DNA from 3 places in the Thermomonospora sp. CIF 1 genome. Region 3 is predicted to be linked to each of the others. Evidence: riboswitches for the same ligand, from Rfam matches in the RefSeq annotation. Region 3 holds a riboswitch; each other region holds the start of a gene.

Region 1 (6,603 bases), on a different contig from region 3:
CAGCGCCGTCGCCCCGCCGCAGCCCGGACCGCTCGCCCGGGTCGTCCCGGTGATGCGGGCGCGGGTGCCCGTGGCGATGCAGCTGGAGTTCCCGCTGCCCGACAGCGAGCTTCCGGTGGTGGAGCCGTTCGTGGGGAACCTGCTGGTCGGTTACGCGATCGACCCTCCCGCGGAGGCGGCCGGCGGCGCCGGGTCCCGCCTGCTGCGGCAGCTGGCGGCGCGGCACTGCGCCGAACTGGGGGTGGCGCCGGCGGAGCTGCGTGAGCTGGCCGTGGCCAATCTGCGCGTGCTCCGCCCGGATGTGCGGTTCAACTGGTACCCGGACGTGCGGGCGGTCTCGGTGACGGCCGGCGGCGACCTGGAGGCCGGCCTGATCCTCGATGAGGGGTTCGTCGACAAGCTCGCCCAGGACGTCGAGGGCGACCTGGTGGTGGCGCTGCCCGCCCGGGACGTGTTCGTGGCCACCGGCACCGGCCATGTCGACGGCATCGACAAGCTGCGCTGGGTGGTCGACCAGATCTGGACCGATGAGCGGCACCTGACGCCGCAGGAGGCCGCCGGCGCCCCGCCCCGCGGCCTGGCCGCCCCCCAGCGTCCCCACCTGCTGCTGACCAGGGACCTGCTGGTGCGGCGCGGCGGCTCCTGGCAGATCCTCGCCTAAGACGCCGGTCCTTTTTCAACGGCCCGGCGGGGCACCCGGAAGCAAGGGGCGCGGCGCCCGGCCCACCGTTCGTACGTGCACGCCTGCGGCCACAGCGCCGGGCGCCCACCGGACCGCAACGGTGAAGGGCCGGTGATCTCACCGGCCCTTCACCAGATCACGCCTGTCAGTCCTTGGCCTTGGCGTACTCGTCCATGCCGCTGGAGAAGTCGTAGGCGATGCAGGGCTCGTCCCCGACGACCCATGCGTCGTGACCGGGCGTGGCCACGAACATGTCGCCGGGACCGACCTCGGCCTCACTGCCGTCCTCCATGCGGATGCGCAGCCGGCCCTGGGCGATGTAGCCGTTGTGGTGGAACTGGCACAGCTCGGTGCCGGCGATGGGCCGCAGCGACTCCGACCAGCGCCACCCGGGCTCGAACGTGGCCCGTCCCACGGTCAGCCCGGTCATGGTGAACACCTCCAGGTGACCGTTGGGAAAGTCGCGCCGCTCATCCGGCTTGTCGATGTGCTTGACCTCGATCATGACGGTCCCCCCTCCGTCACTTTCACGCTTGCACCCTCGCCGACCTGCGTCAAGGACGGCCGAGGCGGATCACTCCGCAGAAAGCGGCCTAGACTGCGGGCGACGGCAGGGCAGGAACCCGGTGGGAATCCGGGGCTGTCGCGCAACTGTGACCGGGGAGGGCTCCCCCGCATGCGGCCACGGCGGTGACGCTGGAAGGCCGGGGGAGACCCGGGGATCCGGGAGCCAGGAGACTGCCGCCGTCGCCTGCCTGATCCATCCGATGCGGGGCGCGAAACCCCCTAAGGAGGCGTTCGATGCGCGTGCTGCTGCTGTCCACGGCCGACACCGACCTGCTGGCCGCCCGCGCGGCCGGGGCCGGGTATGTGACCGCCAACCCCACCCGGATCGACGTGGCGGAGCTGCCCGCGCTCACCGAGGGCGTGGACGCGGTGGTGGTCCGGCTGCTGGGCGGGCGCAAGACCTGGCCGGAGGGGGTGGCGGCGCTGCGGGCGAGCGGGCTGCCGCTCGTCCTGCTGGGCGGGGAGGCCGACCCGGACGCCGAGCTGATGGAACTGTCGACCGTCCCGGCGGGGGTCGCCGCCGAGGCGCTGAACTACCTGCGCGAAGGCGGCGCCGCCAACCTGCGGGAGCTGGCGCGGTTCCTGTCGGATGCGGTGCTGCTGACCGGCGAGGGCTTCGCCCCGCCGGTCCGGATGCCCGCCTATGGGGTGCACGGCGAGCGTCCCCGCCGCGACGGCAGGCCCACCGTGGGGGTGGTCTTCTACCGGGCGCACGAACTGTCGGGCAACACCGCGTTCATCGACACCCTGTGCGAGGCGATCGAACGGCACGGCGCCAACGCGCTGCCGGTCTTCTGCGCCTCGCTGCGCGGCGCCGAGCCCGGCCTGCTGGACCTGCTGGGGCAGGCGGACGCGCTGATCGCCACCGTGCTGGCGGCCGGCGGGTCGGTCGCCTCCCCGGCCTGCGCCGGAGGCGACGAGGACGCCTGGGACGCCGGTGCGCTGGCCGAACTGGACGTGCCGGTGATCCAAGGGCTGTGCCTGACCACCTCCCGCCGGGCCTGGGAGGACTCCGACGCCGCCCTGTCGCCGATGGACGCGGCGATGCAGGTGGCCATCCCCGAATTCGACGGACGGCTGATCTCGGTGCCGTTCTCCTTCAAGGAGGAGGGCCCCGACGGCATCCCCGTCTACCGGGCCGACCCCGAACGCGCCGACCGGGTGGCCGCCATCGCCGTCAAGCACGCCCGGCTGCGGCACATCCCGCCGCAGCGGCGCCGCGTGGCGATCGTGCTGTCGTCCTACCCGACCAAGCACTCCCGCGTCGGCAACGCCGTCGGGCTGGACACCCCCGCCTCGGCGGTGCGGCTGCTGCGCCGCCTGGCCGAGGCCGGCTACGACCTCGGCGACGACCACACCCTCTGGCGGGACCCGGCCGGTGGCGACGCCCTCATCCACGCGCTGATCGCCGCCGGCGGCCACGACACCGAGTGGCTGACCGAAGAGCAGCTGCGGCGCGCCGCCGCCCGCGTCCCGCTGCGGACCTACACCGCCTGGTTCGCCGGGCTCCCCGGCGACCTGCGTGAACGCATCCGTGAACACTGGGGCGAGCCGCCGGGTGAGCTGTATGTGGACGGCACCGACATCGTGCTGGCCGCGCTGCGGTTCGGCAACGTGGTGCTGATGATCCAGCCGCCCCGGGGTTTCGGGGAGAACCCGGTGGCGATCTACCACGACCCCGACCTGCCGCCGTCCCACCATTACCTGGCCGCCTACCGGTGGCTGGCGGAGACGTTCGGCGCGGACGCGGTGGTCCACCTGGGCAAGCACGGCACGCTGGAGTGGCTGCCGGGCAAGGGGCTGGGCCTGTCGGCCTCGTGCGCGCCCGATGCGGTGCTCGGCGACCTGCCGCTGGTGTACCCGTTCATCGTCAACGACCCGGGCGAGGGCACCCAGGCCAAACGCCGCGGCCACGCCACGATCGTCGACCACCTGGTGCCGCCCATGGCCCGCGCCGACACCTACGGCGAGCTGGCCCGGCTGGAGCAGCTGCTGGACGAGTACGCCACCGTCCAGGCCCTGGACCCGGCCAAGCTCCCGGCGGTGCGCGCCCAGATCTGGACGCTGATCAAGGCCGCGCAGCTCCACCACGACCTGCAGCAAGAAGAGATGCCCGGGGAGGAGGAGTTCGACGACTTCCTGCTGCACGTCGACGGCTACCTGTGCGAGGTCAAGGACGTGCAGATCCGCGACGGCCTGCACATCCTCGGCCAGGCCCCGGAAGGGGAGGCCCGCGTCAATTTGGTGCTGGCCGTGCTGCGCGCCGCCCAGGTCTGGAGCGGGCGGGCCGGGGCGCTGCCCGGCCTGCGGGCGGCGCTGGCCCGCCGCTATGGGGTGGAGGAGAAAGAGCTGCTGGCCGAACCCGGCCGGAGGGTGCGCGTCCACTCCGCGCCGCACGACGAGAAGACCCCGGCCGGGACGGGAGAACCCGGGCAGCACGCCTCGCCGGGCGGCGAGGAGGACGGCGCCGCGCCTGAAGGGGCGATCCCCGTCCCGCATGCGCTCGCCGCCCGCTGGAAGCGGTGGCCCGAACCGCCGCACACCGCCTCCGACGTCGTCGACATCCTGGAGGACCTGGCCCGCCATCTGGTGGAGGGGATGGAGTCCCGCGGCTGGGACCCCGCCGCCTCCGGGACGGTCCTGGCCGAGGTGCTGGGGGAGGCCCCCTCGCCGGACGACGGGCCGCTGGAAGAGCTGCTGCACTTCGCCGCCACCGAGCTCGTCCCCCGCCTGGCCGCCACCGCCGGAGAGCTGGACGCGGTGCTGCACGCCCTGGACGGCGGGCACGTCCCCGCCGGGCCGTCCGGCTCGCCCACCCGCGGCCTGGTGAACGTCCTGCCGACCGGCCGCAACTTCTACTCCGTCGACCCCAAGGCCATCCCGTCCCGCAACGCCTGGGAGGTCGGGATGGCGCTGGCGGACTCGCTGCTCCGCCGCCACCTGGAGGAGACCGGCGCCTACCCGGCCGGCGTCGGGCTCACGGTGTGGGGCACCAGCGCCATGCGCACCCAGGGCGACGACATCGCCGAGGTGCTGGCGCTGATCGGCTGCCGCCCGGTGTGGGACGACGCCTCCCGCCGCGTCACCGGCTTCGAGGTGATCCCCCTGGAGGAGCTGGGCCGCCCCCGCATCGACGTCACCCTGCGCATCTCCGGTTTCTTCCGCGACGCCTTCCCCCACGTCATCGCCCTGCTGGACGACGCGATCCGGACCGTGGCCGAGCTGGCAGAACCCCCCGACCGCAACTACCTGCGCGCCCACGCCCTGGAGGACCGGGCCGCCCACGGCGACTGGCGGCGCGCCACCACCCGCATCTTCGGCTCCAAGCCCGGCGCCTACGGGGCGGGGCTGCTGCCGCTGATCGACGCCCGCAACTGGCGGGACGACCGCGACCTGGCCGAGGTGTACGCGGTGTGGGGCGGTTACGCCTACGGCCGTGGCTTGGACGGCCGGGAGGCTCGCGCCGACATGGAGGCGGCGTTCCGGCGGATCGCGGTGGCCGCCAAGAACGCCGACACCCGAGAACACGACATCGTCGACTCCGACGACTACTTCCAGTACCACGGCGGCATGGTCGCCATGGTCCGCGCCCTGACCGGCCGCAGCCCGGCCGCCTACATCGGCGACTCGGCCGTCCCCGACCAGGTGAAGACCCGCACCCTGGCCGAGGAGACCCGCCGGGTGTTCCGCGCCCGCGTGGTCAACCCCCGCTGGATCGCCGCGATGCGCCGCCACGGCTACAAGGGTGCCTTCGAACTGGCCGCCACCGTGGACTACCTGTTCGGCTACGACGCCACCGCCGGCGTGGTGGACGACTGGATGTACCAGACCCTCGCCGAAAAGTACGTCTTCGACGAGGAGAACCGCGCCTTCATGACCCGCTCCAACCCCTGGGCGCTGCGCGGCATCACCGAACGCCTCCTGGAGGCCGTCGATCGGGGCCTGTGGACCGACCCGGACCCGGACGTCCTGGACCGCCTGCGCACCGTCTACCTCGCCCTCGAAGGCGACCTGGAGGACGAGGACTGACTCGGCCCCCGTTTTCCGGGGCGGGGCGAATACGCTTCCTCCGGCGTCTCCCGGCCTAGGGAAACCGTCCCGGAGCGGTGACGAACGTCACCCGTCGACCGGCAGGACTCGCCCGGTATGCCCTGGGCCGGCCGGTGGCGCGTCGGCGGGCGTCGCCGTTCCGGGACGGTCTGCTAGGCCTGGGGTGACCTGCGCCGATCTCCAGCGGGCGAAGCCCGCTAAGGCGCCTGGGAAGGAAAATGCTTTGCCGGCGCGGCAAAATATCGGGGAGCTCACCCATTTTCTTGGCGTTTTAGGTTTTTGGGGTGAAGTGCTGTTGATCATGGCATACTTCCTGACGGTCGCATAGCGCGATCACGTGGAGGAAGGCTGCCGCCATGAGCGAGGGGCCTACGGGGGATGAAGCCGGATTTTGATGCGAAGTATGCCGTGCTCGGCCTGCTGGGCGCCGTCCTGCTCGGTGCCCTGGTGACGGTTCAGGTTCTCTATTGGCATGCGCTGGGTGTGGAGTCCGGCGGCAGATGCGGCAGCGGCGGGGATGACTTCTCCTACGACTCCTGCCCGTACCGTTCCGGCCTGCTACTCAGCGTGTCATTTTTCCCTCTCTTCATCGTCCTGCCGATGGCGCTTTCGCTGCTTCCTGTACTGGGAGGGAAAGTCGGCACGCTAGTACTAGTGGTCGCCACGGCACTAGGTGTGCTGCCCGGCCGGGAGTTCTTCCACTGGGTGCACGGCCCAACGCTGTCCCCGCTGTGGACGGCGCCTGCGGAACGGCCGGCCGATGCCGAGACCTTGGGCAGTTGGCTGCACGGCTCCACCGTGGTCCGCGCCCGCTTCGACAAGGTGGTCGGCCAGGACCTGGCCACTGGGAACGTCCGCTGGATCTACCGGATTCCCTATCCGCATGTGCTGTGCACGATGAGCCGCGATACCGGAGACGGGGTCGGCCTGGTCGGGTACGGGGAGGAGGAGAAGGCGTGCTCCCGCATCGCGGCGGTGGACCTGTCCACCGGGCGGGTGTTGTGGACCAGGAATCTGGCGGCTGGGTCGGCCAACAATGGCCTGCTGAAAGACGTGCCCGCGGAACTGCGGCGAACCGGCCCGTCGGACCTGTCGCTGGAGGAGCTGCTGCACCTGCCGACCGGGACAACCCCTGACCTGACGGCGGTCGCCGGTGACGTGGCCGCCGTGCGGGCCGGCCGCGCCCTGTGGGGGGTGGGACTGCGCGACGGCAGGGGGCGGTGGGCGCAGCTGTCGCCCAAGGGCTGCCGCTTTGTGAAGATCTCCGGTGGCGCGGGAGGCCTGCTGGCTGTGGCGCGCTGCGC
Region 2 (6,603 bases), on a different contig from region 3:
GCTGCGCAGCAGGACGGCGATGACCACGGGGGCGCCCAGCACGGTGGTGACCGCGTTCAGCGGCAGCACGGCGCCGCTGCCGGGGGCCTGGGTGGCGATGCAGCAGACCAGCGAGACCGCACCGCCCAGCAGCACCGACGCCGGCATCAGCACCCGGTGGTCGGCGGTGCCCAGCAGCAGCTTGGCCATGTGCGGCACGGCCAGGCCCAGGAAGGCCACCGGGCCGCAGTAGGCGGTGACCGAACCGGCCAGCACCGACGCCGTCAGCAGCGTGGCGGTGCGGACCCGGCGCACCCGCACGCCCATGGTGCGGGCGTAGTTCTCCCCCAGCAGCATGGCGTTCAAAGGCTTGACGCCCATCAGGGCCGCCGCCAGGGCCGCGGTGCACACGGGTGTGAACAGGGCCAGGTCCCCCCAGGTGGTTCCGGAGTAGCTGCCCAGGCTCCACCCCAGGTACTGCTGGGCGCGCTGGGCGTCGGAGTAGGCCAGCAGCAAGGTGATGAGGGAGGCGGTGGTCGAGCCCACCATCACCCCGATGATCAGCAGCGTGACCACCGAGCGCACCCGCCGCGACAGCGCCAGCACCAGCCCCAGCACGGCCGCCGCCCCGGCCGAGGCGGCCACCACGATCCCGGCGCGGCCCAGCCCGGCGACGCCGCCGGTGAAGGCGGAGGCCAGCCCGCCCCACCCGGTGACCACCAGCGCCACGCCCAAACTGGCGCCCGAGCTGACCCCCAGGATGTAGGGCTCGGCCAGCGGGTTGCGAAACAGCGTCTGCATCTGCACCCCGGCCACCGACAGCGCCGCCCCGGCCAGCAGCGCGGTGATGGCCCGCGGCAGCCGCACCGTCCAGATGATGGTCTGCGCGCCGGGGTCGGCGTTCTCCAGGCGCAGCAGCGCCGCCACCGCCTGGTCGAGCGGGATCGTGGTGGATCCCAGCGCCACCGCCAGCACGAAGGAGACCGCGACCGCCGCCGCCAGCACGGCCATGACGGCCGTGCGGCGGCGGGCGGCCGGGGCGAATGCGGGCTCGGTCAACGGGCGAGCTGCTGGTAGAAGGTGAACGTGTGGCCCGGCATCAACTCCGGGTGCAAGATGGCCACCAGGTCGGCCAGGATCAGGTCGGGACGGCCCACGCCGCGTTCGTAGAAGTCGTTGCCGCCGCCGGGGCCGAGCACCTTGTTCATCGACCAGACCTTGCCGGACTTGAACGCGGCGAACTCGGCGTAGCGGGGGTCGGCCTTGCGGACGTCCTCCAGGGACTTCCAGTCGTTCATCTGGGGCAGCCAGACCTCGGCGTCGCGGGCCTTGGACAGCACGGTCTCCAGGTCCAAATTGGTGCTGCCGGTGCCCTTGGTGTCGGCCCAGGCGTAGGTGCCGCCCGCATCGGCGATCAGCTTGGCCATGAAGCTCTCCCCGTTGGGGATGGCCCACTGGCCCTGGAACATCTGGCCGGGCAGCACCGAGACCGGCTCGGCCTGCTTGGCCTTGGCGGCCAGCTCCTGGTAGGCGGCGGCGACCTTGTCGAACACCTCGGTGGCCTTGGCCTCGGTGCCGGTGAGCGCGGCCACGAACTTGATCCACTCGGCCCGGCCGAGCGCGCTGGTCTCCTGCCACTCGGCGTTGGCGACGATCTTGATGCCGGCGTTGCGCAGCGTCTGGTGGGCGGGCACGTCGTTGCCGTCGGTCATCAGCACGTCCGGACGGGCGCCGATCACCTTCTCGGTGTCGATCTCCTGCCCGGTGATGTCGGCGTACTCGATGATCTGCTTGGCCGCCACCCGCTCGCGCACCTGCGGGGAGGTGATCAGCCCGGCGGAGGCCACGCCCTTGAGCCGGTCCAGCACGCCCAGGTCGGTGATGAACGGCAGGTGCGTGGTCGAGGAGGCGAACAGCGTGCGCACCGGGGTTTCGACCACCACCGCGTCCTTGAGCTCGCCTTCGGCCTTGGGGGCGGGGGTGCCGCAGCGCACCAGCACATAGGTCTGCGGCTTGGCCCCCGGGGCGGGCTGCTTGACGGTGACGACCTGGTAGTTCTTGGCGTAGGTCAGGGTGAAGTTGGTGGCGTGCCGGATCGTCTGCTTGACCGGGAAGTAGTCCTTGGAGGCGTCGAATTCCTTGACGCAGCGGTCGCCTTGGGCCGCCTGCGACCCCTGGCCGTCCCCGCCGCACGCGCTCGCCACGAGCGACAGGGCCACCAGCGCCGTGGCCAGCGGCCATGCCCGGCGGGTGCGGAAGGTGCGCGATGAGCCCCCCTCGGCGGGACGCCCCGCCTCCGGGCGGTGGGGCAGGGACGGGTCCGGCTGCCGTTCGGCCGGGGTGCGCCCGGCTCGGTGCACAAGGTTCACTGGCGCTCCTGCGAGACTGGCCGCGGCGGCCGTTCCTCGACGGCGTCCGCGGCAGGCGGTGGGACGGACCGTTCCAGAGAGTCCCGCGGCACGCCGGAGCCCGGCGTGTCCTCTCATGGGGAGATCCGCCCCATCTGACTGAGGAGGCGACTGCGTGAGTCTCCTGGCTCTCGGGTCGTCGCTCGCCCCGGCCTTCCCACCCGCGTGCGGGCAGTGGCGTCATCGGGGTCCGCTCGCCGATCACAGTGGCGGGACCGCGCCGGACTCGCACCGGCTTCCTCGTCCGCCGTCGCCTACGGCGTGCAATCTTCGCATATGGGCTGTTCCGGTGTCCATGGGGCCGGGGGCGCGTCCGCCGCCGTTTCACAGGGCTCGTGAGGGCTCACGGGCCCGCAAGCCCTGGGGGCGCCGCCCGGAACGGGGTCATGCGTTCGTCACAAGGAGTTGCATAAAGAGACGGAACTGCATTTTCGGTCCGATTAACGAGGTCTTTTTGTTGCGGGTAATTCGCCCTTCCCGGAAGTGGATTCGGTGATATTCTGAGCCGAGTCCCCTCCACATCCTCCGAGAATCGGAGCTTTTCATGGTCTCTGCGGAGCTGCCTTTCTCAGGAGTGCGCACCGACATTCCCTCCCCGGCGCGGGGTTATGGCTGGATGCTGGGCGGCAAGGACAACTACGAGGCCGACCGGCAGTTCGTCCGGCAGATGCTGAAGAACCTGCCGGAAGCCCTGGACGCCGCCCGGGAGAACCGGCTGTTTTTGTACCGGGTGGTGCGCCACCTGGCGGCCGAGGCGGGAATCAGGCAGTTCATCGACATGGGCTGCGGGCTGCCCACCGACAACAACGTCCACCAGGTCGCCCAGCGGTTCGCCCCGGACTCCCGCGTCGTTTACGTCGACATCGACCCGATCGTGCTGGCGCACGGCCGGGCGCTGCTGGCCGACGACGACTCCACCACGGTGATCAGGGCCGACATCCGCCAGGTGGAGGAGATCCTCGACCACCCGGAGACCAAGCGGCTGATCGACTTCGATGAGCCGGTGGCGGTGCTGTTCCTGTCGGTCGGCCACATGCTGCCCGACAAGGACGACCCGCGCCGGATCCTGCAGACCGTGATCGACCGCATCGCCCCGGGCGGCTACATCGCCTTCACCCAGGCCACCTCGGACGACCCCGCGCACCGCGCCTTGATGAACTCTCAGCTCAGCGCCTACGGCCTGACCTGGCAGACCCGCAGCCCGCAGGAGGTCCAGGCCCTGCTGGCGGGACTGGAGCCGGTGGCGCCCGGCCTGGTGGACGTCAACGACTGGCGCCCCGACCCCGACCAGCCGCCGCTGCCCCCCGTCCCCGAAGAGCTGAAGCCCTACGAAGGCGCCTCCAAGCTCAACAAGGCCGGCTGCGAGTACGGCGGCCTGCTGCGCAAGCCCGCCTGATCACCGGGCCTTGGCAGGCGCACGGGGGCGCCGGACGGGCGAAAGCCCGGCGCCGCCACAGGCGGCTTGCGGAAAGAACGCGTTGGATGAGGTTCACCGCTCCGGACGGCCGCACGTCCCCGGAGGGCGGATGAACGCCAAGGTCGCGGCGGTGATCTGCGCCTTGGAATGCCCCTGGGCGATCAGGCGGGTGGCGGCGTTCAGCGTGCCGACCATCAGCTCCATGGTGATCTGCGGGGACGGGTCGCCCAGCTCGATCAGGGCCTGGCAGAGCGGCTCGGTCAGCCGCCGGTGCAGGACGCGGATCCGCGCCGCGTCCTGCGGCGGCAGGCTGGGAAAGCCGATGGCGTCGGCGATGCGGTGCTCCTCGCTCCCGGCGAACTCCAAGAACGTCCGGATGTAGGCGGTCACCCGCTCGGCGGGGCCGGCCTGGGCGGCCATCACCTCGCCGAGCCGGGCGTTCCACCGCTGGAAGATCTCCTCCAGCAGGTGCACCAGGATGTCGCGGGAGGTGGGGAAGTACTTGTAGACGCTGGAGCGGGCCAGCCCGATGCGGGCGCCGACCGCGCCCGGAGTCACCGCCTCCGGCCCATCGGCGAGCACGATCCGCCGGGCCGCCTCCAGCAGCTCGGCGTACCGGCGGGCGCGGTGCTCGGCGACGGTCGGGGCGGTGATCCTCGGCAATGCACTTCCTCTGCGCGCAGGTCAGGACAGCTTGCCGTCCCGCATGTGGACGACCCGGTCGGCGGCCTCCAGCAGGTCGGTGTCGTGGGTGACCATCACGGTGGCGGCCTTGCGCTCGTGGGCCTGGGCGGCCAGCAGCGCCACGATCTCACGGGCCCGGCGGCGGTCCAGCGCCGCGGTGGGCTCGTCGGCCAGCAGCACCGCCGGCCGGTTCAAGCAGCACCGCCGGCCGGTTCATCAGCGCGCGGGCCAGCCCGACCCGCTGCCGCTCGCCGCCGGACAGCTCGTGCGGGCGGCGGTCGGCCTTGGCGGTCAGCCCGACCGCCTCCAGCAGCTCGTCGGCGCGGGCCCGGTCCTCGGCGGTGATCCGCCCCGACAGGTGCGGCACCAGCAGCAGCTGGTCGCGGGCGGTCAGCGAGGCCAGCAGGTTGCCGCTTTGGAAGACGTAGCCGATCCGGGTGCGGCGCAGCCTCGCCAGCTCGGCGGCCTTGGCGCCGGAGACGGTCACATCGGCGATGCGCACCTGGCCCCGGGTGGGGTGGATCAGCGCGCCCGCCACGGCCAGCAGGCTGGACTTGCCCGACCCCGACGGGCCGACGACCGCGACGAACTCCCCGGGCTCCACGGTCAAGGTGACCTCATCCAGCGCGGTCACCAGCGTGTCGCCCGTCCCGTACTCCAAGGTGACCTGCTCCAGGGCCAGCCCGGTCGTGGTGGCGGTGGTGGCGGTCATCGGTTGCCTCCCAGGGCGAGCAGCGGATCGACGGAGGTGATGCGGCGCAGCGCCGCCAGCGCGCCCAGCACGCCCAGCACCACCAGCAGCGCCATGGCGGTGACGATCGGGCCGGGCGCCCAGGCGATCGGCATGCCGGGGGCGACCCGCCGCAGCAGCGCGATCATCCCCGCGCCGACCGCGGTGCCGACCGCGGTGGCGGCCACCAGCACCACCAGCACCTGGGCGAGGGCGTCGCGGACCAGGTAACCGGCCGAGCCGCCCAGCGCCCGCACCAGCGCGATCTCGTCCTTGCGCTGCACCGTCCAGACCACGAAGAAGGCGCCGACCACGAACATCGAGATCACGTACAGGAAGAACTGGATCATCTGCATCGTGGCCTGCTCGGCGGAGTACCCCGGCGACTGGCCGTAGGACTCCTCCCGGCTGAGCACCTCGGCCTTGGGGCCGCCGGCGCCGGGCTCACCGTCCAGGGCGATGGCGGTGGCCACCTTGAACGCCTCCTGCGGCGGCTCGCCGGGCAGCCCGTAGTAGATGCGCTGCCAGGTCTTCAGCGGCGCGTACGCCACCGCCACATGCCCGTAGGAGACATCGCCGATGGTGCCGATGATCGGCAGCCGCACCTCGCTGCGCTCCACGACCAGCGTGTCGCCGATCTTGAGCCCCTCGTCCACCAGCTTGCGGGAGATCAGCACCCCGTCCTCCCGGCTGCCCAGCGGATCGCCGGTCAGCGGCTCGGGCGCCATGAACGAACCGGGCTCCACGCCGAACACCGCGACGTCCACATCCTTGCCGCTGCGCTCTTCCTTGGCGTGGGTGAGCGTGTTGCCGTACGGGGTCGCCGCGCGGACGCCGGGGACCTTCGCCCACTGCTGCGCCAGCGCCGGATCGACCGTGCTGCGGGAGAACAGGTTGCCGTCCACGCCCGGCTGGAAGGCCAGGTGGGTGGCGGGGAGACTGCGCAGCCCCGACACGTTGTCGTTGACCAGGCCGTTGGCCAGGCCGGTGAGCAGGACGGCCAGCACCGCGATCAACCCGACCACGGTGCCCATCAATGTAAAACGCCCCCGGGCGAACCGGAGGTCGCGCAATGCCAGGAACACGGACCACCTCGAAGGATCGGCGACATGCCGACACGAATCTAGAAGATGGGGGCACGGTGTCGCCAAACCGGCGATCGCCGTTTCTATGCTGAGCCGATGTCCACCACCGAACGCGAGATCACCGAGCCCGTCGAGCTGTGCCTGCCGGACGGGCGGCTCAACCCCGCGGCGGCGGGCTGGACGCGCCGCCCCCTGCACACCTGCCGGCTGCGCGGCTGGGGCCGCACCAAGCGCTGGGAGTACTGGTGCGTCACCACCCCCACCCACCTGCTCGCCGTCACCGTCAGCGACCTGGACTTC
Region 3 (6,603 bases):
ATCACCACCGCCAACCTGGCCGCCGCCCGCCAGCCGCTGCCGGTGGCCCTGGGCGCGCTGCTGGCCCTGGTGTCGGTGTCGGCGCTGGCGCTGCGCGCGGGACGGTTCATCGCCGAGCGGGTGCCCTTGGCGGTGGTGCGGCGGCTCGGCGGCCTGGTCATGGTCGTGCTGGCGCTCTGGTCGCTGAGCGAGGCGTTCTTCGGCTGATTTCGGCCGACCCGGACGCCCGATGCCCGGCGGGCAGATACCGCGCGATAGTGGATCTTCATGGATGATCTGGGAAAAGATGGATTTCGGTGATTCTTCCGTACCTGTTCCCGCATGACTTCCCGCATGACGCTGGATGGGCGGTTGGATCGTGCAGGAAATCCGGCCAGTCAAGCTTGAGAGCGTCGACGAGCCGGCTCCCGTGCCGGAGGAAGCGGCGCTGGACCTGCAGTTCGTGGTCGAACCCGGGGACGCCGAGCCGCCGCCGCTGGTGTGCCGCATCGACGACCGGCCCGTGGACGTCGGGCCGGGGCGCTGGTACATCCCCCTGCCCGCCGGGACCAGGAAGGTCACGATCGAGTGCGGGGCCAGGGCGTCCTTTCTCTGCGAGGCCGTCAAGGGCCGCAGCAGGGTGATCGACGTCCACATAAGGCCGGAATCGGCCGTCCCCATGGTCATCTCCGCTCCGATTCCGCCCCCGGCCAGGGGGCTGCGGAGCTGGAACGTGCGGCTGACCCTCGTTCTGCTCGCGCTCTTCGTCCTTCTCTTCCTCGCGAACCAGCTCGTCTAGGGGCCGTGAATGCTTCCCAGGAACGGATGGTTCGGGCCCACCCTGCGGCCCGCGAAGGACAACGGATCACCCTGGCTGATCGTCCGCTACGCCTGGCCGTTCCGGCATCGCAATTCCTGGTTCCACCGCAGGGAGTACCTGCCGACGGTGACGCTGAACGGGGAGCCGGTGCCGGCCGAGTGGGGCACGTGCGTGTACGTGCTGCGCGAGCCCTCCTACTTCGTGAAGGTCACCCAAAACGCCCACTCCCCCCTGCAGGAGGAGATCGCCGTGCCGCTGGCGGTCACGGCCTCCGGCACGGTCCACCCGCCTCGGCCTGCGGAACTGGTCTACGCCCCCTCCAACCCGGGAGCGGAAGTGCCCCGCGTCACCGCCGCCCCGCCCACTCTCCGCACCGGACGCCGCCATTGGAGGGACGCCACCGGCCCTTTGACGACCGTCTTGCTGTGGGTCTTCGCCTATTGCCTCGTCCTGGGGCCACAATTGGCGGCCCTGCTGGTCAAGCTCTGATGTGCCGGGGACTGAAGCGCCTTTAAATCCTTGGCCAAAGGGGGCCGGGCGCGCCTACCGTGGACGCAGGGCGCAGACGGCCGCAGGCCGCCGCCCGGCACGCCGAGGAGAACGGACATGAAGGACCCGGCCGGCTCGGTCATCGGCGCGTTCGACGAGGTGTGGGCGCGTTTCACCGCGCGCCTGGAGGGCCTGGAGGACGCGGAGTACTTCTGGGAGCCGGTGCCGGGCTGCTGGTCGGTGCGGCAGGGGCGGGACGGGCGCTGGCGGATCGACGGCGACGGCGGCGACGGCGGCCCGGCGGGCGCGCCGGTCCCGCCGCCGTTCACCACGATCGCCTGGCGCATCGGGCACATCGGCCTGTCGTTCATCGGCTTCGGCGACCGCCTCTTCGCCGACGGCCGGATCACGCTGCGGGACGTGGAGTTCGCCCCCACCGCGCCGGCGGCCCTGGCCTGGCTGGAGGAGGTCTACCGGCGCCACTGGCGAGACGACCTCGCCGCCATGGACGCAGCCCGCTGGCAGCGCCCCATCGGCCCGGCCTTCGGCGCCTACGCCGACCGGTCGGGAATGGACCTGGCGCTGCACGTCCTCGATGAGCTGACCCACCACGCCGCGGAGGTCGCCCTGCTGCGGGACCTTTACCGCCACAAGGACCGCCTCGGCCGAAGCTGAGTTCAGCCGGTGAGGCGGTCCAGGTCGGCGGGGGTGCGCGGGTCCGGGGCGCCCGGCGGCAGGAGTCCGTGGCGGCGCAGCAGGCGGCCCACCGCCGGTCCCCAGGCCGGGGTGAGGCGGGCCGAGCGCAGCAGGGACTCGTCGGCCAGCAGCTCGGCGGCGGGACCGGTGTGCAACCGGCCCTCGGCGAGGACGGCGGCGTCCTGCGCCCAGCGGTGGGCCAGGTCCACATCGTGGGTGGAGGCCACGATGGCGGTGCCCGCCGACCGCAGCTCCTCCAACGTCTCCAGCAGCGCCGTCACCCCGGCCGGGTCGAGCCCGGCGGCCGGCTCGTCCAGCACCAGCACCTGCGGGCGCAGCGCCAGCGCCCCGGCGATGGCGACCCGCTTGCGCTGGCCGAACGACAGCAGGTGGGTGGGGCGGTCGGCCAGCTCGGTGATCTGCATGGCCGCCAGCGCCTCGGCCACTCTCCGGCGCACCTCGGCGACCGGCAGCCCCAGATTGCGCGGGCCGAAGGAGACGTCCTGGGCGACGTCGGCGGCGAACAACTGGTCGTCGGGGTCCTGCAGCACCAGCTGGACGTGGGTGCGCAGCTCGGTCAGCCCCCGGCGGGAGTAAGAGACCGGCTTGCCGTGCAGGCGGATCTCGCCGCGCAGGGGACGCAGCCCGCCGGTCATCAGCCGCAGCAGCGTCGTCTTGCCCGCCCCGTTGGGCCCCAGCAGCACCAGCACCCGCCCCGGCGGCACGTGCAGCGACAGGCCGGTGAAGACCGGCGGCGCGCCCTCGTAGGCGTAGGCGACGTCATGGACGCTGAGAACGGCGCTCACAGCAGGTTCCCCAAGGCGAAGGTCACCGAGGCCGCCGCGACCGCCGGCAGCGGGGCGGCGGCCAGGAACGGGGTGCGCAGCGGGATCTCGGCGACGACCACCGGCAGGCTCCCGGTGTAGCCGCGCCCGGCCAGCCCGGCCTCCAGCCGCCGGGCCCGGTCGAAGGAGCGGACGAACACCGCCGAGCCCAGCCCGCCCAGGGACCGCCAGGCGGCCCGCAGCGACCGGTCGCCCAGCCGCCCGGCCTGGGCCTGCCGGGTCCGCCGGGCGGTGTCCAGCACGACGAACAGCAGCCGGTACACCAGCGCCGTCACCTCCACCAGCGCCGCCGGCAGCCCCAGCCGGGTCAGCCGGGGCAGCGCGTCGGCCAGCGGCGTGGTCCCGGCGAACAGCACCTGGCACAGCACGGCGGCGCCGCAGCGGGCCACCACCTCGCCCGCCCGGCCCGCCCCGCCGTCGGCCCAGCCGATCCCGTCCGGGCCGACCGTCACCAGGAACGTCAGCGCCCCGGTCAGCACGAACCCCAGCGGGATGCGGGCGGCCCGCAGCAGGGTGCGCGGCGGCATCCGCGCCCAGCACAATGCCACCGCCAGCGTGACCGCGGCGGTGACCGGCGCGCCCGGCCAGGGCGGCAGCAGCAGCGCACAGCCCAGCAGCCCACCGGCCAGCAGCGCCTTGGCGGCCGGGTGGTGCCGCCGCCAGGGGCTGCGGTAGGCCGCCGCGTCGATGGCGAGCACCGATCAGCCGTCGCCGTCCGCTCGCCGCTTCGCCCCCTGCGTCGCGGTGAGCCGCCGTTTGGTGCGCACCACCCCGAAGCAATAGCCGAGCACCCCTGCCCCCAGCGCCGCCTGCAGGGCGAACAGCGCCGATTCGATCTCCCCGGACGGCGGCTCGTACAGCGGGCTGAACCAGGGCTCGTAATCGGGGTCGTGCTCGGCGATCACCGTTTCGGCCCGCCCGTCGGCCCCGGCGAACGGCTCTTCCTCGCCGTCCCCGGCGCCCATCGCCAGTGGGGCGACCGCCAGCGCCGCCACCGCCAGCACGATCAGCAGGTTGATCAGCCCGCCGCGCGTCCGTGCGCTCATGAGGCCACCGCCTTCTCGCGTCCGCGCAGCACGCCCAGCCGGATCAGGTCGGCCGCGGCCGAGGTGCGCAGCAGCCGGACGACCAGCACCGTCAGCAGGCCCTCGCTGACCGCCAGCGGAAGCTGGGTGACGGCGAAGACCCCGCCGAACTTGGCCAGCGCCCCGGCGAACCCGCCCTGCGGATCGGGGAAGGCCAGCGCCAGCTGCGCGGAGGTGACGCAGTAGGTGACCAGGTCGGCGGCGAAGGCCCCGGCGAACACCGCCGGCAGCAGCCCGAGCCGGCGGGTCAGCAGGTAGCCGCCGTAGCCGACCCACGGCCCGATGACGGCCATGGAGAAGACGTTGGCGCCCAGCGTGGTCAGCCCGCCGTGCGCCAGCAGCAGCGCCTGGAAGACCAACGTGATGGTGCCGAGCACCGTCATGATCGGCGGACGGAACAAGATGGCGCCCAGCCCGGTGCCGGTCGGGTGCGAGCAGCTGCCGGTGACCGAGGGGATCTTCAGCGCCGACAACACGAAGCAGAACGCCCCGGAGGCGCCCAGCAGCAGCTTGCTTTCAGGGTCGGCCGCAACGCGGCGGCTCAGCGTGACGACGCCGTGGACGACGAACGGGGCCGCCGCCACGGACCAGGCGATGGCATGGGAGACGGGGAGATAGCCCTCGGCGATGTGCACGGGCGGACACCCAACCTTTCCAGCACCTCGTGGACGGTGGTCGAACGCCGTGGCCGGTCTCCTGGCTGACGGTCCAGCCCGCCGTTCGACCTTCCCAGGCGCCTGCGCCCAGTGGTCTCCCCGCCCGGCACCGGCCGGGGAAAGAACGGCGGGATCTCCCGATCACAGTGGCGAGGGCCGCTCCGGCCTTGGCGCGCTCCCGGAAAAGGGACGCGCCGCACCGGTATTCCCGAACACCACGGCCCATACAGCCTAGCCATACGCACACAAATGTGCATGCATAGGGACGTATATCTGCCGCCGAGGACAGTTCAGCCGCGCGGCGCGTACATGATGACCGCGACGCCCAGCAGGCACAGGGCGGCGCCGGCCAGGTCCCAGCGGTCGGGGCGGAAGCCGTCCATCACGATGCCCCACACCAGCGACCCGGCCACGAAGACACCGCCGTAGGCGGCCAGGATGCGGCCGAAATGGGGGTCGGGCTGGAAGGTGGCGACGAAGCCGTAGGCGCCCAGCGCCAGCACCCCGGCGGCGATCCACCACAGCCCGCGATGCTCCCGCCAGCCCTGCCAGACCAGCCAGGCACCGCCGATCTCGGCCAGCGCGGCCAGGGCGAACAGCAGCAGCGAGCGCACCACGGTCATCGGCGGCAACCTACCGTGCGGGTCACAGCGGGACGAAGGTCATGCCGCGCTTCTTCAGCCTGGGCACCACCTCGCGCAGCGCCGCGACGGTCTGCGAGCGGTCGCCGCCGCCGTCGTGGCAGAGCATGATCGCCCCGTCCTTGCTGCGCAGCAGGGCGCGCTTGATGCGGGCCACCCCGGGACGGCGCCAGTCCCACGGGTCGACCTCCCAGCCGATCGGGATCATCCCGTACTCGGCGACCTTCTCCATCACCTGGCGCGACCAGGCGCCGCCGGGAGAGCGGAAGTACTTGGGGACCACCCCGGTGGCCTGGGCGATCCGGGCGTGGGCCTCGGCGATCTCGCGGTGGATGCGCTTGCCGCCGATCCGGTCGAAGCCCATCGGGTGGGTCATGGTGTGGTTACAGATCTGGTGCCCGGCCTCCACGATGCGCCGCGTCAGCGCCGGGTGCTCCTTGACCATCTCGCCCACCACGAAGAACGTGGCCGTCACCTGGTGCTCGGCCAGCAGGTCGAGCACCTGCGGCGTGTACTTGGGGTGCGGGCCGTCGTCGATGGTCAGCGAGATCGTCTTGGGCGGGCGGGCCGGGTCGAGCTGGTCGAGGTTGGTGATCGCCTCCTTGTAGCGGCGCACCCGGACCGGGCGCCAGGCCGGGTGCCCGGGCAGGGTGGGCGTCGGCGTCGGCGACGGCGTCCGCGGCGCGGGGGCCGCGGTGGGGGTCTGCGGGGAGGCGCCGGAGCCCGAGGCCTCGGCCGTGCCGCGCACGCTGTCCGATCCGACCGCAACCGCGAAACCCACGGCGCCCAGCGTCCACAGCAGGCGGCGCCGAGACGGCTCGCTGAACTCCATGACCCCACACGTTATAGGGCGTTTCACCATTCAAGCGGCGTATCCGTGACACAACCCGTTCAAGAACGCCGATCCCGCCCAAGGAGCCCCCTGCCCCCTCCTTCTGACTAGGAGTGATCACCCTGCAAAGTCCCGATCAGTGGGACAAGTCACATTCGACCTGGTCAGGCGCTGGTTATGTCATCTCGCTCAACACGGGTGACTCAGGTCACTTGGTGCAGAGGGGGGAAGAAGGAAATGTCCAGCAAGAGGTGGCTGCGCGGCGCCGCCGGGGCGCTCGCGGTCGTGGCGCTGACGGCGGCATGCACCTCGGGCGGAAGCGGCGACGGCCAGAGCAAGGCCCAGCCCCAGGCCACCTACAAGGTCGGCATGATCGGCACCGACTCCGGCGGCACCCCGGTCAAGGGCGGGACGCTGACGTTCAGCACCTACACCGAGGCCGGCCTGCTCGACCCGGCGCAGACCATCGTCGCCGGCTCCACCGGCGGCATCGAGATGGCCGCGGTCTACGACGTGCTGCTGCGCTGGGACAGCGCCTCCGGCGAGGTCGTCCCGCAACT

What was found. Region 3 has a riboswitch for cobalamin ahead of BUE48_RS23470 (energy-coupling factor ABC transporter permease). Riboswitches for the same ligand answer to the same signal wherever they lie in the genome.
Region 1: it holds a riboswitch for cobalamin, as region 3 does, so the genes downstream of both, cobN (cobaltochelatase subunit CobN) here and BUE48_RS23470 (energy-coupling factor ABC transporter permease) in region 3, are expected to answer to the same signal.
Region 2: it holds a riboswitch for cobalamin, as region 3 does, so the genes downstream of both, BUE48_RS01720 (ABC transporter substrate-binding protein) here and BUE48_RS23470 (energy-coupling factor ABC transporter permease) in region 3, are expected to answer to the same signal.

What each region holds. Positions count from the first base shown of each region.
Region 1 is NZ_MOYN02000013.1:92,469-99,071, forward strand. It holds gene BUE48_RS06395 (DUF1444 family protein) at 1-661, shown strand, start outside; gene BUE48_RS06400 (cupin domain-containing protein) at 828-1,187, opposite strand; cobalamin riboswitch at 1,274-1,445, shown strand; gene cobN (cobaltochelatase subunit CobN) at 1,484-5,278, shown strand; gene BUE48_RS06410 (outer membrane protein assembly factor BamB family protein) at 5,678-6,603, shown strand, end outside.
Region 2 is NZ_MOYN02000003.1:154,160-160,762, forward strand. It holds gene BUE48_RS01715 (FecCD family ABC transporter permease) at 1-1,038, opposite strand, end outside; gene BUE48_RS01720 (ABC transporter substrate-binding protein) at 1,035-2,348, opposite strand; cobalamin riboswitch at 2,485-2,669, opposite strand; gene BUE48_RS01725 (SAM-dependent methyltransferase) at 2,932-3,783, shown strand; gene BUE48_RS01730 (TetR/AcrR family transcriptional regulator) at 3,877-4,467, opposite strand; partial or broken gene BUE48_RS01735 (ABC transporter ATP-binding protein) at 4,489-5,200, opposite strand; gene BUE48_RS01740 (ABC transporter permease) at 5,197-6,303, opposite strand; gene BUE48_RS01745 (DUF2804 domain-containing protein) at 6,400-6,603, shown strand, end outside.
Region 3 is NZ_MOYN02000026.1:212,100-218,702, reverse strand. It holds gene BUE48_RS23505 (TMEM165/GDT1 family protein) at 1-207, shown strand, start outside; gene BUE48_RS23500 (hypothetical protein) at 410-778, shown strand; gene BUE48_RS23495 (hypothetical protein) at 788-1,288, shown strand; gene BUE48_RS23490 (DinB family protein) at 1,406-1,963, shown strand; gene BUE48_RS23485 (energy-coupling factor ABC transporter ATP-binding protein) at 1,966-2,790, opposite strand; gene cbiQ (cobalt ECF transporter T component CbiQ) at 2,787-3,527, opposite strand; gene BUE48_RS23475 (energy-coupling factor ABC transporter substrate-binding protein) at 3,531-3,875, opposite strand; gene BUE48_RS23470 (energy-coupling factor ABC transporter permease) at 3,872-4,549, opposite strand; cobalamin riboswitch at 4,584-4,805, opposite strand; gene BUE48_RS23465 (YnfA family protein) at 4,861-5,193, opposite strand; gene BUE48_RS23460 (polysaccharide deacetylase family protein) at 5,216-6,043, opposite strand; gene BUE48_RS23455 (ABC transporter substrate-binding protein) at 6,281-6,603, shown strand, end outside.